DNA from 4 places in the Streptomyces sp. NPDC038200 genome. Region 3 is predicted to be linked to each of the others. Evidence: riboswitches for the same ligand, from Rfam matches in the RefSeq annotation. Region 3 holds a riboswitch; each other region holds the start of a gene.
The links. Region 3 has a riboswitch for cyclic di-AMP ahead of ACZ7KF_RS01980 (M23 family metallopeptidase). Riboswitches for the same ligand answer to the same signal wherever they lie in the genome.

Region 1 (3,176 bases), on a different contig from region 3:
CCTCGCCGAGTGGGGCCTGCCGTCGGACACCGACGTGGCCGACACCGTGCGACTCATCGTGTCCGAACTCGCCACCAACGCCGTACAGCACACCTTCGGACAGTCACCCACCTTCACGGTCGACATCGCCTTGCACCACGACGCACACCTGCGCATCGGTGTCACGGACAGTCATCCACGCTTCCCGAAGAGACTGCCCGCCGCGGTCCAGCAGGACAACGGCCGCGGCATGGTCATCATCCGCTGGCTCACCGCGGAGTGCGGCGGCAGACTCCGGATCCGGCCCACCCGCGAGGGCGGCAAGACGGTCTCGATCGAACTCCCCTGGGCGATCCCGGCCGCACCGGTGACGGCGGGACAGCAGGAAACCTAGCGCACGGAGGCCCGCCGGACCCGGCCGAACGCCCCTCGCAGCAGCGCCCGGAAGGCGTCCGCCGCCGGATTCGTCCCGTCGTTCGTCTCGTCCGCGCGGTACGCCACCGAGACCGTGCGGCGTACCCCCTCCAGAGGCCGTACCCCGACCGGTGCGCTCGCGGAGAGCCGTACGTCCGGACGCGCCCGGCGGAATGCGCTCAGCGACGGCGGCAGCCTGAGGGCATGGACGGACAGCTCATCGTCTTCACCGGCACCCGCGGTGGGACTCGCGGCCATGCCGGTCGCCGACTTCACCTGCACCGGCCGGGCAGGCGGCTGCGCCGGCCCCGGGCCGCCCGTGGGCTTCAGGCGGGCACCGGGGTGACGCTGACGGCCCCGGGAGCGGCCCCGCTGCTGGAGCCGCTCCCGGACTGACGACGGATCAGCTGACCCGGCCGTACCACACGCTCTTCGTCCAGATCTTCTGGAGCTTCACCACGTCTCCGGTCTTCGGGGCGTGCCAGATCTTCCCGTGGCCGGCGTAGATGCCGACGTGGTAGACGCTGGAACCCGAGTGGAAGAAGACCAGGTCGCCCGCCTTGCGGCTGCGGGCGGAGATGTGGTGGGTCTTGTTGTACTGCTGGGCGGCGGTGCGCGGCAGCTTCTTGCCGGCCTTCTTGTAGGAGTAGAGCGTCAGCCCCGAGCAGTCGAACCGGCGCGGTCCGGTGGCACCCCACGAGTACGGCGCGCCCTTCTTGGACGCCGCGATGTGGAGTGCTTTCGTCGCTGTCGTCGCGGCCGAGGCCTCGGTGGCGAGACCGGGCACGGCGATGGAGCCGCCCACGGCGGCCAGGGTGAGGGCCGAGGCCGTGCCGGCCCGGGCCATCAGCGACGGGACACGATTGAGCGCAGTCATGCGCAACCCTTCGTCAGCCGCCTGTGAAGGATGACCTGTCGGATTCGGGCTGGCGAAGTAGCCCGGCCGCGTTGCCGCGGCTTCACCCCAAGGGCTGCTCGGAGCCTGACGTCCGTCTGTCTCGAACAGACGCGCATCCGTTCCGGCGACCCGCCTTGCTTGGGTCCTCCACTCCTGCCGATCCACTCCTGTCGACCGGTCATCCGGGCGGCGGCAGGACTCGGCGTCCGCCCGGACCGCCCCGCCGCGGTGGCGGGGGCTTGTCGTCAGACAGGGATCTTGACTCACTACTGTCCGAAAATCCCAACGGAATCGGGGATTTGTGGCGTTACTCACCACTCACCCGTTCGGGTGGACACTGCTCTGTTCGAGCCGCCGTCAGATCCCGTACGTAGCGCCGGACCTGCGACTTTGCGCCTTCTCGACGACTCACGGACCCGCGCGTCGCGCAACTCGGGAGGCCCGGAAAACGATCTGGAAGTACACCGGTCGGTGGTACGTCGTTCGGGTCGTTTCAACTCCGGTCCCGACGGCTCGTGTCGACGCGCGGGCCCGGCCGGGCCGGACGGGCGTCCGCCTCAGGCGACGCCGTCCGGCGGGAGCGCGACGCGAGCGGCCCGGCGCTCGCCGTCCAGCACCCGCAGCGCCCGTGCCAGCGTGTCCCCGTGCAGCTCCGTCTCGCCCCGCTGATGCATCAGTGTGAGCGCGTCCCGCAGCTCTGCCGCCTTGCGCACCAGAGCCTGGGCCGCCCGCAGCCCGCGGTAGGTGTCCCCCGGGCGGGCCGGGTTGACGCGGCCCAGCAGGTCGACCGCCTCCAGGTAACGGTCGATCAACTCGCCCTCGGCGCGGGTCAGGGCGGGCAGCGGTGGGAGTTCCGGCAGCATGGGCGGGCTCACCTCGCGTCCGGTGCGCCGGGTGTGTCCCGGCGGCTCGGCACGATGCCGTCCACCAGACCGTACGCGAGCGCTCCGGGTGCGTCCAGGATCAGGTCACGCTCCAGATCCTCGTGGACCTGGCCGGCCGTGCGCCCCGTGTGCCGGACGAGCATCTCCTCCATCCGCGCGCGGATCCGGGTCAACTCCTCGGCCTGGATGAGGAGGTCGCTGGGCTGGCCGCGCACCGGCTCGGGCAGGGCGGGCTGCTCGATCACCATGCGGGCGCCGGGCAGGGCGAACCGCTTGCCCGGGGTGCCGGCCGCGAGCAGCACGGCGGCGGAGGCGGCGGCCTGCCCCAGGCAGTAGGTCGCGACGTCGCAGCTGACGTACCGCATCGTGTCGTAGACGGCCGTCATGGCGTCGAAGGAACCGCCCGGCGCGTTGATGTACAGCGTGATGTCCCGGTCCGGGGCCGCGTGTTCCAGGTACATGAGCTGCGCTGTCACATCGCCGGCCGCCGTGTCGTCGACCGGCGTGCCGAGGAAGACGATCCGGTCCTCGAAGAGCCTGGCGTAGGGATCGAGGGTGCGCACGGCGGCCCCGGTGCGCTCGGTGAACTCGGGCAGGACATGACGGGCGGACGGTCGGGACATGGGCACACCCCTCTTCGCGGCGGAGCCGCCGTCGGCGACTCTCTGTAAAAAATGTACAGGACGTACTGATCATTGGGTGGGTCATCGCCGCAACGCCCGCCAGGACAGCGCGTGGTCGCGCGCCTAAGCTGGAGGGGTAAGCGATCATTCCGGGCTGGTCCCGGTGGGGTGCCGCCCGTCGTCGGAAGGCTCCACGCCGTGGGTGCGAAAGTGAGAACCGCGCTCGCCGGAACAGCGGTCGCGTCATTGGTCATGGGTGGAACGGTGGCGTACGCGGTCCCGGCGGACGATTCGCCGCAGGACATCTTCGAGGAGGCCGCCCCGGCCACCGTCCACGTAGTGGGCAAGACGGGGTCCGGAAGCGGTTTCATCTACGAC
Region 2 (3,176 bases), on a different contig from region 3:
GGACCTCCTTGCGCTCGTAGAAGCGGACGCCGCCGACGACCTTGTAGGGCAGGCCGACGCGGATGAAGACCTCTTCGAAGACACGCGACTGGGCGTTGGTGCGGTAGAAGACGGCGACGTCTCCCGCGCGCGCGTCGCCCGCGTCGACCAGGCGGTCTATCTCGTCGGCGACGAACTGGGCCTCGTCGTGCTCGGTGTCGGCGACGTACCCGACGATTCCGGCGCCCTGGCCGGCGTTGGTCCACAGGTTCTTCGGACGGCGGGACTCGTTGCGCTCGATGACCGCGTTGGCGGCGGACAGGATGGTCTGCGTGGAGCGGTAGTTCTGCTCCAGCAGGATCGTCGTCGCGTTCGGGTAGTCCTCCTCGAACTGGAGGATGTTGCGGATCGTCGCGCCCCGGAAGGCGTAGATCGACTGGTCCGCGTCACCCACCACGCACAGCTCGGCGGGCGGGATGTCGTGCTCGCTCGGCGGGACGTCCTCGTCGTGCTCGGTGGTGCCCACCAGCTCGCGCACCAGGGCGTACTGGGCGTGGTTGGTGTCCTGGTACTCGTCCACCAGGACGTGCCGGAAACGGCGGCGGTAGTGCTCGGCGACGTCCGGGAAGGCGCGCAGCAGGTTGACCGTCGTCATGATCAGGTCGTCGAAGTCCAGCGCGTTCGCCTCGCGCAGCCGCGACTGGTACAGGGCGTACGCCTGCGCCAGGGTCTTCTCGAAGCCGTCGGCGGCCTGGGCGGCGAAGTCCTCCTCGTCGATCAGCTCGTTCTTCAGATTGCTGATCTTGGCGCTGAAGGACTTGGGCGGGAAGCGCTTGGGATCGAGGTCCAGGTCACGGCAGACCAGGGCCATCAGGCGCTTGCTGTCGGCGGCGTCGTAGATCGAGAACGACGACGTGAAGCCGAGCCTCTTGGACTCGCGGCGCAGGATCCGCACGCAGGCGCTGTGGAAGGTCATCACCCACATCGCGTTCGCGCGCGGGCCGACGAGCTGCTCCACGCGTTCCTTCATCTCGCCCGCGGCCTTGTTGGTGAAGGTGATCGCGAGGATCTGGCCCGGGTGGACGTCCCGCTCGCCGAGCAGGTGGGCGATGCGATGGGTCAGCACGCGGGTCTTCCCGGAGCCGGCGCCGGCGACGATGAGCAGCGGGGAGCCGGCGTGCACGACCGCGGCGCGCTGGTTCTCGTTCAGCCCGTCCAGGAGGGCCGCCGAGTCGAGCGCGGGACGCGGGGCGCCGTTGCGGTAGTACGCGTCCCGGTCCGGCGGCACGTCGAACTTCCCGCCGAACAGATCGTCCGGAATCGGCTCCGGAGCGTGATCGTCCTCGGGCGGCGGCGGGGGCTCCTCCTCGCGCCCGCGCGAGGGCTGGAGGTCCGCCAGGAAGCTGTCGTCAAAGAGGCTGCTCATCGCTCTACGAGTCTAGGGCGCCCCACCGACAACCGGTCGCCGTCCCCGGAACATGGCCCGCTTCCCGGCCAGTTGATCTTCGTGTCAACAACGCCCGTCAGCCGCTCACCCAACGGAAGCGCCTGGTCACGCGCACGTGAAACCTTGCCCAGGTCACGGAAATGTATCGGACAAACCGCGCACCAACCTTCACAGAAGACACACGAGTTGGCTAGTTTGCCGTCAGGCCGCACGACCCCTCTCCGGCGAACGTCGCCGGGCCATGCGGCCTCCGCCGAGTCCGGCGCACCCCGCACGGTGCCCGGAGCCGGGGACCCACCGTTCCTGGGGTGAATCGGCCGACTCCCGCCAGGGACGAGGCCGTAGGGCAACCCTTCCACCCGCCCGAACCCGACAGCTAACCCGGTAGGCGGCAGCACGGAAGGAGTCGCCACTCTTGGCGTCGCACCGCAAGCCGCGCCCCGGCGGGACCCAGGGGGCGGGCATCCGCACCCCCGCCCTCGCCACCGCCGCTCTCACCTCTGTGGCCGTGTTCTCCCAGACCGCCGAGGCCACGTCCGCGGCCGGTCACGGCAGGCCGAGTCTGGAGGAGGTCGAGCGGAAGATCGACGACCTGTACCGCCGGGCGGAGTCGGCGGCCGAGACATCCGTCACGTCCGGCACGGGCAGGGAGCGGGGCGAGAGGACCGAGCGGGCCGAATGGGTCCAGGAGGCCGAGCGGGCGCGGCAGGCCGAGCGGGCCGAGCGGGCGCAGCAGGCCGAACGGGCCGAGTCCGCGCGGCGCCGTGCGGACAGCCTCCAGCGGCTCCGCGACGAGGTCGCCCGGCGCGCCCAGGACCGCGGCCTGCCCACCCAGCGCGGCGCCCTCCCCGCCCAGCGGGGCGCCCTGTCCGCCCGGCAGGGGACGATCCCGGCACAGCGCGGCACCGGCAAGGCCGGGCTCGGCACCGCTGCGGCCCCGGACACCGCCCCCGGCGTTCCCGTACGGGGCACGGGCACCACGCCGTCCGTGCCGCCCACGTCGTCCGTGCCGTCCGCGCGGGATACGGCTCGCACGCGGGACACGGCTCTCACCTCGCCCGTGCAGGACCGAGGCATCCCTTCATACGTACCGGACGCGGGGATCGCTCAGCCCGTACGGGACACGGCGTTCGTTCAGCCGGTACGGGACACGGCGTTCGTTCAGCCGGTACGGGACACGGCGATCACCCGGCCGGTGACGGACCGGGGCACCGCTCAGCCCGTCCGGGACGCGCACATCGCCCCGCACCTTCGGGACACCGGGGCCGCTCCCCTCCAGGACACCGGGGTCACTCCCCTTCGGGACACCGGGGTCGCTCCGCGGGTTCGGGACGGGGGCGACGCACCGGCCGGGCCCGGTACCGCCGCCGCGGCGCCGGCGGACGGCTCGCAGGAGGCCACCGCGAGCGACCCGAAGGCGGCCAAGGCCAGAATCCAGCGGAAGATCGCCCACGCGCGTGTGCTGCTGGCGCAGCGGACCGCCCAGGGCGCCGGCACACCGTCCGGCACGTACGCGAGCAAGGCCAGGAAGGCGATCTCCTTCGCCCGTGCCCAGCTCGGCAAGCCGTGCCTGTCGGGCACCGCCGGTCCCGGCTCCTACGACTGCTCGGGCCTGGTCCAGGCCGCCTGGAAGTCCGCGGGCGTCACGCTTCCGCGCACCGCACGGGAACAGGCCGACGCCGGCACACCGGTCCCGCCGGACGAGGCCCGCCCCGGCGACCTCGTGTTCTTCCACGACGACGTCAGCCAT
Region 3 (3,176 bases):
GGAGCGCGCCCAGGCCCAGCTGGAGCGCGAGTGGCTGGACCGGCTCGGCACGGTCGCCGGCCGCGCCGACGAACTGTGCCGCTACGCCGTCCTGTTCGGCGACCCGCAGCTCGCCCTGACGGCCGTCGAGCGGGTCCTGGAGGTGACGCCGGAGGAGGTCCAGGAGGTCGCCAAGGCCCGTCTGCGCCCCGACAACCGCGCGGTCCTCGTCTACGAGCCGAAGTCCCCGGAGTCGGTCGAGGACGCGGACGTCCCCGAGGACCCCGAGTCGGAAGCGATCGTAGAGGCCGGCCACGAGAACGAGGAGACGGCCAAGTGACCGAGCTCGCCACCATGGAGTTCCACCCCCAGCCGCAGCCCGGTGCCGCCAAGCCGTGGGCGTTCCCGGCCCCCGAGCGCGGCACGCTCGACAACGGCCTGACCGTGCTGCGCTGCCACCGCCCCGGCCAGCAGGTCGTCGCCGTGGAGGTGCTGCTGGACGCGCCCCTGGACGCCGAGCCGGCCGGGCTGGACGGCGTCGGCACGATCATGGCGCGGGCCTTCTCCGAGGGCACCGACCAGCACTCCGCCGAGGAGTTCGCCGCCGAGCTGGAGCGCGCCGGCGCCACCCTCGACGCGCACGCCGACCACCCCGGCGTCCGGATCAGCCTGGAGGTCCCCGCCTCCCGCCTGGCCAGGGGCCTCGGCCTGCTCGCCGACGCCCTGCGCGCGCCCGCCTTCGCCGAGAGCGAGGTCGAGCGGCTGGTCCGCAACCGCCTGGACGAGATCCCGCACGAGCTGGCCAACCCCGCCCGCCGGGCCGCCAAGGAACTCGCCAAGGAGCTGTTCCCGGCGACCGCGCGCATGTCCCGTCCCCGCCAGGGCACCGAGGAGACGGTCGAGAAGATCGACGCGGCGGCCGTACGCGCCTTCTACGACCGCCATGTGCGGCCCGCCACGGCCACCGTGGTGGTCGTCGGCGACCTGACGGGCGTGGACCTGGACGCGCTGCTGGGGGACACCCTGGGCGCCTGGACCGGCACCCCGGGCGAGCCCCGGCCGGTGCCGCCGGTGACCGCCGACGACACCGGGCGCGTGGTCATCGTGGACCGGCCCGGCGCGGTCCAGACGCAGCTGCTCATCGGCCGGATCGGCCCCGACCGGCACGACCGGGTGTGGCCCGCCCAGGTGCTCGGCACGTACTGCCTCGGCGGCACCCTCACCTCCCGCCTGGACCGCGTCCTGCGCGAGGAGAAGGGCTACACCTACGGCGTGCGCTCCTTCGGGCAGGTCCTGCGGTCCGCGCCGGACGGCACGGGCGCGGCGATGCTCGCCATCAGCGGCTCCGTGGACACCCCGAACACGGGCCCGGCGCTGGACGACCTGTGGAAGGTGCTGCGCACCGTCGCGGCGGACGGCCTGACCGACGCCGAGCGGGACGTCGCCGTGCAGAACCTCGTCGGCGTGGCGCCGCTGAAGTTCGAGACGGCGGCCGCCGTCGCGAGCACGCTGGCCGACCAGGTCGAGCAGCATCTGCCCGACGACTTCCAGGCGACGCTCTACCGGCAACTGGCCGCCACGGGCACGGTGGAGGCCACCGCCGCCGTCGTGAACGCCTTCCCCGTGGACCGCCTGGTGACGGTCCTCGTCGGCGACGCGGCCCAGATCAAGGCACCGGTCGAGGCGCTCGGCATCGGTGAAGTGAGCGTGGTGTCGGCCGAGTAACGGCACGCGCGCACGGGGCCCTGGCGACCTACGGGTCGTCAGGGCCCCTGCTGTTCCACTCGTTCCTCCAGATGCCCGTTTTGCGGGAGAGGTTGCCTGTCTGCCCTGTGGGATGCGCTACAAAAAGCCGCTTGCGTTTGAGGATTGAAAGCGGGCCGCCGTAGCGTCATGCGGGCTGTTCGTCAGGCAGTGCGCCGCGCCCGCGGCACCGGACAGTCATCGCCGAGTCCCCGTACGGCGCGAGCCAGGGGAGCCGGGGACCCACGCAGTCCCTGGGGTGAATCGGGTGCCCGCGCGAGAGCGGGGGGACCCGTAGGAGACCTTCCTGCTCCGAACCCGTCAGCTAACCCGGTAGGCGAGAGGGAAGGAAAGGACCAGCCACTTCATGGCGTTCATGTGCGCCACCGGGAAGCACCGCAAGCCCGGCCGGGTCAAGCGGACCACCGCTCAGGCGGCCGGTATCGCGGCCCTCACCACCACGGGTGTGATCGGCACCCTCGCCGCCTCCCCGGCGCTCGCCGCCGAGAGCCCCGCGGAGCAGACCGGCCTCACCCCGGTCCTGGCCGCCACCGGCGACGTCGCCGAGGAGATCGACGCCCAGGCCGCCGCCCAGCAGCAGGCCGCCGAGCAGAAGGCGGCCGAGGAGGCCGCGGCGAAGGAAGCCGCCAGGCGGGCCCAGGAGGTGCGTGCGGCCAAGGCCCGCGCCGCCCGGGAGGCCGAGCGCAAGCGGCTCAACGCCTTCGTGGCCCCGATCGCGCACTCGTTCGTCTCCACGGCCTACCAGGCCAGTAGCTCCCTGTGGTCCTCCGGTTCGCACACCGGCATCGACTTCCACGCGGCCAGCGGCACGTCCGTGCACGCGGTGGGCTCCGGCACGGTCGTCTCCGCGGGCTGGGGCGGCGCGTACGGCAACCAGGTCGTGATCCGCATGGCCGACGGCATGTACACCCAGTACGGGCACCTGTCCTCGATCGGTGTCGCGGTGGGCCAGAAGATCGTCCCGGGCCAGCAGATCGGCCTGTCCGGCGCCACGGGCAACGTCACCGGCCCGCACCTCCACTTCGAGGCGCGCACGACCCCCGAGTACGGTTCGGACGTCGACCCCGTCGCCTATCTCCGCAACCACGGAGTGCACGTCTGACGCCCGACGCACGACCGTCCGAGGCCCCGGCTCGTCGAGCCGGGGCTTTCGCCGTTTTTCGAGGTGTCCGCCGGACCCGCTGTCCAAAAAATATCCACGGATTACGACCCGCCATCGGAAATTCCCGCTCATTGGAATAGAGTCACGGAACAGGCGTCCAGTGTCGGCGTTTCACGGGGATTAAGGCGGAGGTCGGTCATGCGTATTCCGGCGCACTCGGTGTGCACCGCTGTCCGGGACGACATCGTCGCCGGTGTCTACGAGCGCGGCAGCCGTCTCACCGAGGAAGTCCTGGCCCGCCGCTACGGCGTCTCGCGCGTCCCGGTGCGCG
Region 4 (3,176 bases), 240 kb from region 3:
ACGGCGAGCGAGACGCCGAGGATGGCGTTGGCGCCGAGGGAGCCCTTGTTGTCGGTGGCGTCCAGGTCGAACATGGCCTGGTCGATCAGGCGCTGCTCGGTGGCGTCGTAGCCGACCAGCTCCGGGCCGATCTGCTCGATGACGGCGAGGACGGCCTTCTCGACGCCCTTGCCCTGGTAGCGGTTGGGGTCACCGTCGCGCAGCTCGATGGCCTCGAAGGCGCCGGTGGAGGCGCCGGACGGGACGGCGGCACGACCCGTGCTGCCGTCGTCGAGGCCGACCTCGACCTCGACCGTGGGGTTGCCTCGGGAGTCCAGGATTTCCCGGGCTACGACGACGTCGATGGACGGCACGAGCATCTCCTTCTTGGATGTGACGCTGGAAGTGCGGGGCTGGTGTGCCTTGCGACTAGAGCCTAACCGTCCCGGGGGCGTCGGCCACCGACCGACCGCCCCGTGGACAAGGCGACGGTACCTTTTGTTTCTACCCGAAACAAAGGTCTTCGGGGGACTGGGCGCAAAAAAGCCCCGTCCCGGTGCGTACGGGGGAACACGCACCGGGACGGGGGGCCCGTGGGGACGGGGGTGGCCCGCACGGGGGCCTTCGGCCAGGCCCGCGGGGATGCGCGGGCCGGGTGGGCCGGCTCTGGGCCAGGGGTCACTTCAGGTGCAGCTGCTGGCCCGGGTAGATGAGGTCGGCGTTCTCGACGATGCCCTTGTTCAGCTCGAAGAGCTTCTCCCAGCCGCCCCCGACCTGGTGCTTCGCGGCGATGGTGCTCAGGGTGTCGCCCTCGACGACCTTGTACTCGCCGTCGCCCTTCTTGACCTTCTTGCCGGTCGGGGTGGTGACGGTCTGGCTCTTGCTCGTGGACGGGGCCGGACGCTCGGCGGAGCGGGAGGCGGCCTGCTCGTCGGTGGAGCGGGAGGTGGTGGTGCTGCCCGAGGTCGAGGGGGCGCTCGGGGCGGAGCCGTTGTACGCGGCGCCGGACAGGCCCGTGCCGCAGACCGGCCAGGCGCCCTTGCCCTGCGCGGCGAGGACCTTCTCGGCGACGGCGATCTGCTGCGCCTTGGTGGCCTGGTTGGCCTGCCCGGCGTAGGCGGTGCCGCCGTACGCGGCCCAGGTGGAGGCGGAGAACTGCAGGCCACCGTAGTAGCCGTTGCCGGTGTTGATGGACCAGTTGCCGCCGGACTCGCACTGGGCGACGGCGTCCCACTCGGAAGCGGTGGCGGCGGAGGCGTTGCCGGCCGCCATCAGCGGGGCGGCGACGGCGGCACCGGTGACACCGGCGAGCGCGACGGCGCGGACGGCCTTGGACGGACGACGGTGCTTGCCCTTACCGGAAAACAGCATGGAAGGATCCCCTCACCGACGCCTGCGAGGTGAGCTGTCGGGTTCGGGCCGGTTGAGTTGCCCGGCCGCACCTCATCGCTGTGCGCGAGATGCGGCTTCACCCCCAGCCGGTCCCAGCTTCAACTGCTGGTCCCGGCACTTACCTTGGGTCCCCCGCTCCTGCCTACGGCGCTTGACGCGTCGACTGTTCCCGGGTGACCGCTGGCAGGATTCGGCGTTGCGGTCGCCGGGGCTCGTGGTGACGAGCGGCCTCGACCGTAGGCACGCGATCCGCGGAATTTCAAAGACGATCACGACTTCTGAGACTCATCCCACACTTTCGCCAAACCGGACATTAGGGCGTCAAGTGGGGCGTCAACTGCCGCTACTTACCGCCCGTTTCGCCCCTGACTTCCAGGGTCTGACCGGCACTGATGTGATTCGGGTCGGACCCGATGGCGTCCTTGTTGTCGGCGTAGAGCCCGCGCCATCCGCCGTCGACGTCAAGGGAGTCGGCGATGGAGGCGAGGGTGTCGCCCTCGTGGACGGTGTAGCTGCCCGGCTCACGGGAGGCGTGCCGGCCGGAGGACGCGGCGGTCTGTCCGCCCGCGGGGCTTTCGTCCGCGCTCGCGCCCCGGTGACGTCCGCCGCTGGCGAGCGCTCCGGTGTCGACCAGGCTCCAAGAACCGGCGGCCTGCTGGGGGTTGTCCTCGATCCCGGGGTCCGGGGTCACCGTGGGGGTGCTGCCGGTCTCCGGCAGACCACCGGTCTCCGGCGAGGCGGACTTGTCCGACTTGGGGGTGTCGGTCCCGGTGGAACCCTTGTCCTTGCCGGCGCCCTTGCCCGGCTTCGCGTCCGGCTTGCCGGTGGCGTCCGAGGAGGAACCGCCCTTGGAGCCGGAGCCGGCACCCGGGTCCGCGTCGGCGGAGTCCGATGAATCCGGCGCATCGGACGAGTCGGAGCTGTGGGACTTGTCCGACGAACCGGAGCTGTCGTCCGATCCGGACGAGTCGTGCGAACCGGTGTCGGCGGAGCCGCCGACGCCCGTGTCGACGTCCACGGAGCCCGAGTCCGTGGTCAGGCCGGACAGCAGGGCGCACGTGGCCCACGGGGAGGTGCCCCGGTCGGCGAGGATCTTCTCGGCGACGGCGATCTGCTGGAGGCGGCTGGCCTGGTCGGCGCTGCCCGCGTACTGGCCGCCGCCGTACTTGTCCCAGTCGTCCTGCGAGATCTGCAGGCCGCCGTAGTACCCGTTGCCGTTGTCGGCGCTCCAGGAGCCGCCGCTCTCGCACTCGGCCACCTTGTCCCACGTGGTGCCGTCCGCCGCGTTGGCACTCGCCGCGCCGAGGAGCGGGATGGCGATGGCGGAGCCGGTCACGCCGGCCGCGACGAGGAGAGCCGGGGCCTGGCGGGGGCGACGGTGTCGGCCGTTCCCGGAGAGCATGCAGAAGCCTTTCGAGCGACAGCAGGACCGACGCGGCGGATGAAGCCGGTCGCCGCGCTGATGGGTGAACGTATAGGCAGACGATCACTTGTCACAAGTTCATGCCGCACAGATCACGTGAAGATCACAAAGTTGAACGCCTGTCATGCTTCTCGGCGGGGGCTGTGTTCAGTCGGTGGGCGTGAACTCGACCGGCAGCGTGCGCAGGCCGCGCATGATGAGCCCGCCGCGCCAGCGCAGCTCTGCGGGATCCGCGGCGAGTCGCAGGTCGGGGAGGCGGGTGAGGAGGGTCGCGAGCGCGGTCTGGCCCTCCAGCCGGGCGAGCGGCGCGCCGAGGCAGTAGTGGATGCCATGGCCGTAACCGAGATGCTGGTTGTCGCGGCGGGCGAGGTCCAGCACGTCC

Region 1: another riboswitch for cyclic di-AMP. It lies ahead of ACZ7KF_RS26680 (C40 family peptidase); the one in region 3 lies ahead of ACZ7KF_RS01980 (M23 family metallopeptidase).
Region 2: another riboswitch for cyclic di-AMP. It lies ahead of ACZ7KF_RS25470 (NlpC/P60 family protein); the one in region 3 lies ahead of ACZ7KF_RS01980 (M23 family metallopeptidase).
Region 4: another riboswitch for cyclic di-AMP. It lies ahead of ACZ7KF_RS02955 (transglycosylase family protein); the one in region 3 lies ahead of ACZ7KF_RS01980 (M23 family metallopeptidase).

Annotation. Positions count from the first base shown of each region.
Region 1 covers NZ_JBVJYH010000014.1:171,728-174,903, reverse strand. The annotation lists gene ACZ7KF_RS26690 (ATP-binding protein) at 1-373, shown strand, start outside; gene ACZ7KF_RS26685 (hypothetical protein) at 370-651, opposite strand; gene ACZ7KF_RS26680 (C40 family peptidase) at 797-1,270, opposite strand; cyclic di-AMP (ydaO/yuaA leader) riboswitch at 1,274-1,428, opposite strand; gene ACZ7KF_RS26675 (hypothetical protein) at 1,849-2,154, opposite strand; gene ACZ7KF_RS26670 (ATP-dependent Clp protease proteolytic subunit) at 2,163-2,798, opposite strand; gene ACZ7KF_RS26665 (S1C family serine protease) at 3,051-3,176, shown strand, end outside.
Region 2 covers NZ_JBVJYH010000013.1:126,126-129,301, forward strand. The annotation lists gene pcrA (DNA helicase PcrA) at 1-1,405, opposite strand, end outside; cyclic di-AMP (ydaO/yuaA leader) riboswitch at 1,668-1,833, shown strand; gene ACZ7KF_RS25470 (NlpC/P60 family protein) at 1,842-3,176, shown strand, end outside.
Region 3 covers NZ_JBVJYH010000001.1:469,619-472,794, reverse strand. The annotation lists gene ACZ7KF_RS01990 (M16 family metallopeptidase) at 1-319, shown strand, start outside; gene ACZ7KF_RS01985 (M16 family metallopeptidase) at 316-1,704, shown strand; cyclic di-AMP (ydaO/yuaA leader) riboswitch at 1,915-2,077, shown strand; gene ACZ7KF_RS01980 (M23 family metallopeptidase) at 2,090-2,845, shown strand; gene ACZ7KF_RS01975 (GntR family transcriptional regulator) at 3,044-3,176, shown strand, end outside.
Region 4 covers NZ_JBVJYH010000001.1:711,563-714,738, forward strand. The annotation lists gene eno (phosphopyruvate hydratase) at 1-359, opposite strand, end outside; gene ACZ7KF_RS02955 (transglycosylase family protein) at 658-1,350, opposite strand; cyclic di-AMP (ydaO/yuaA leader) riboswitch at 1,355-1,531, opposite strand; gene ACZ7KF_RS02960 (transglycosylase family protein) at 1,715-2,773, opposite strand; gene ACZ7KF_RS02965 (cytochrome P450 family protein) at 2,942-3,176, opposite strand, start outside.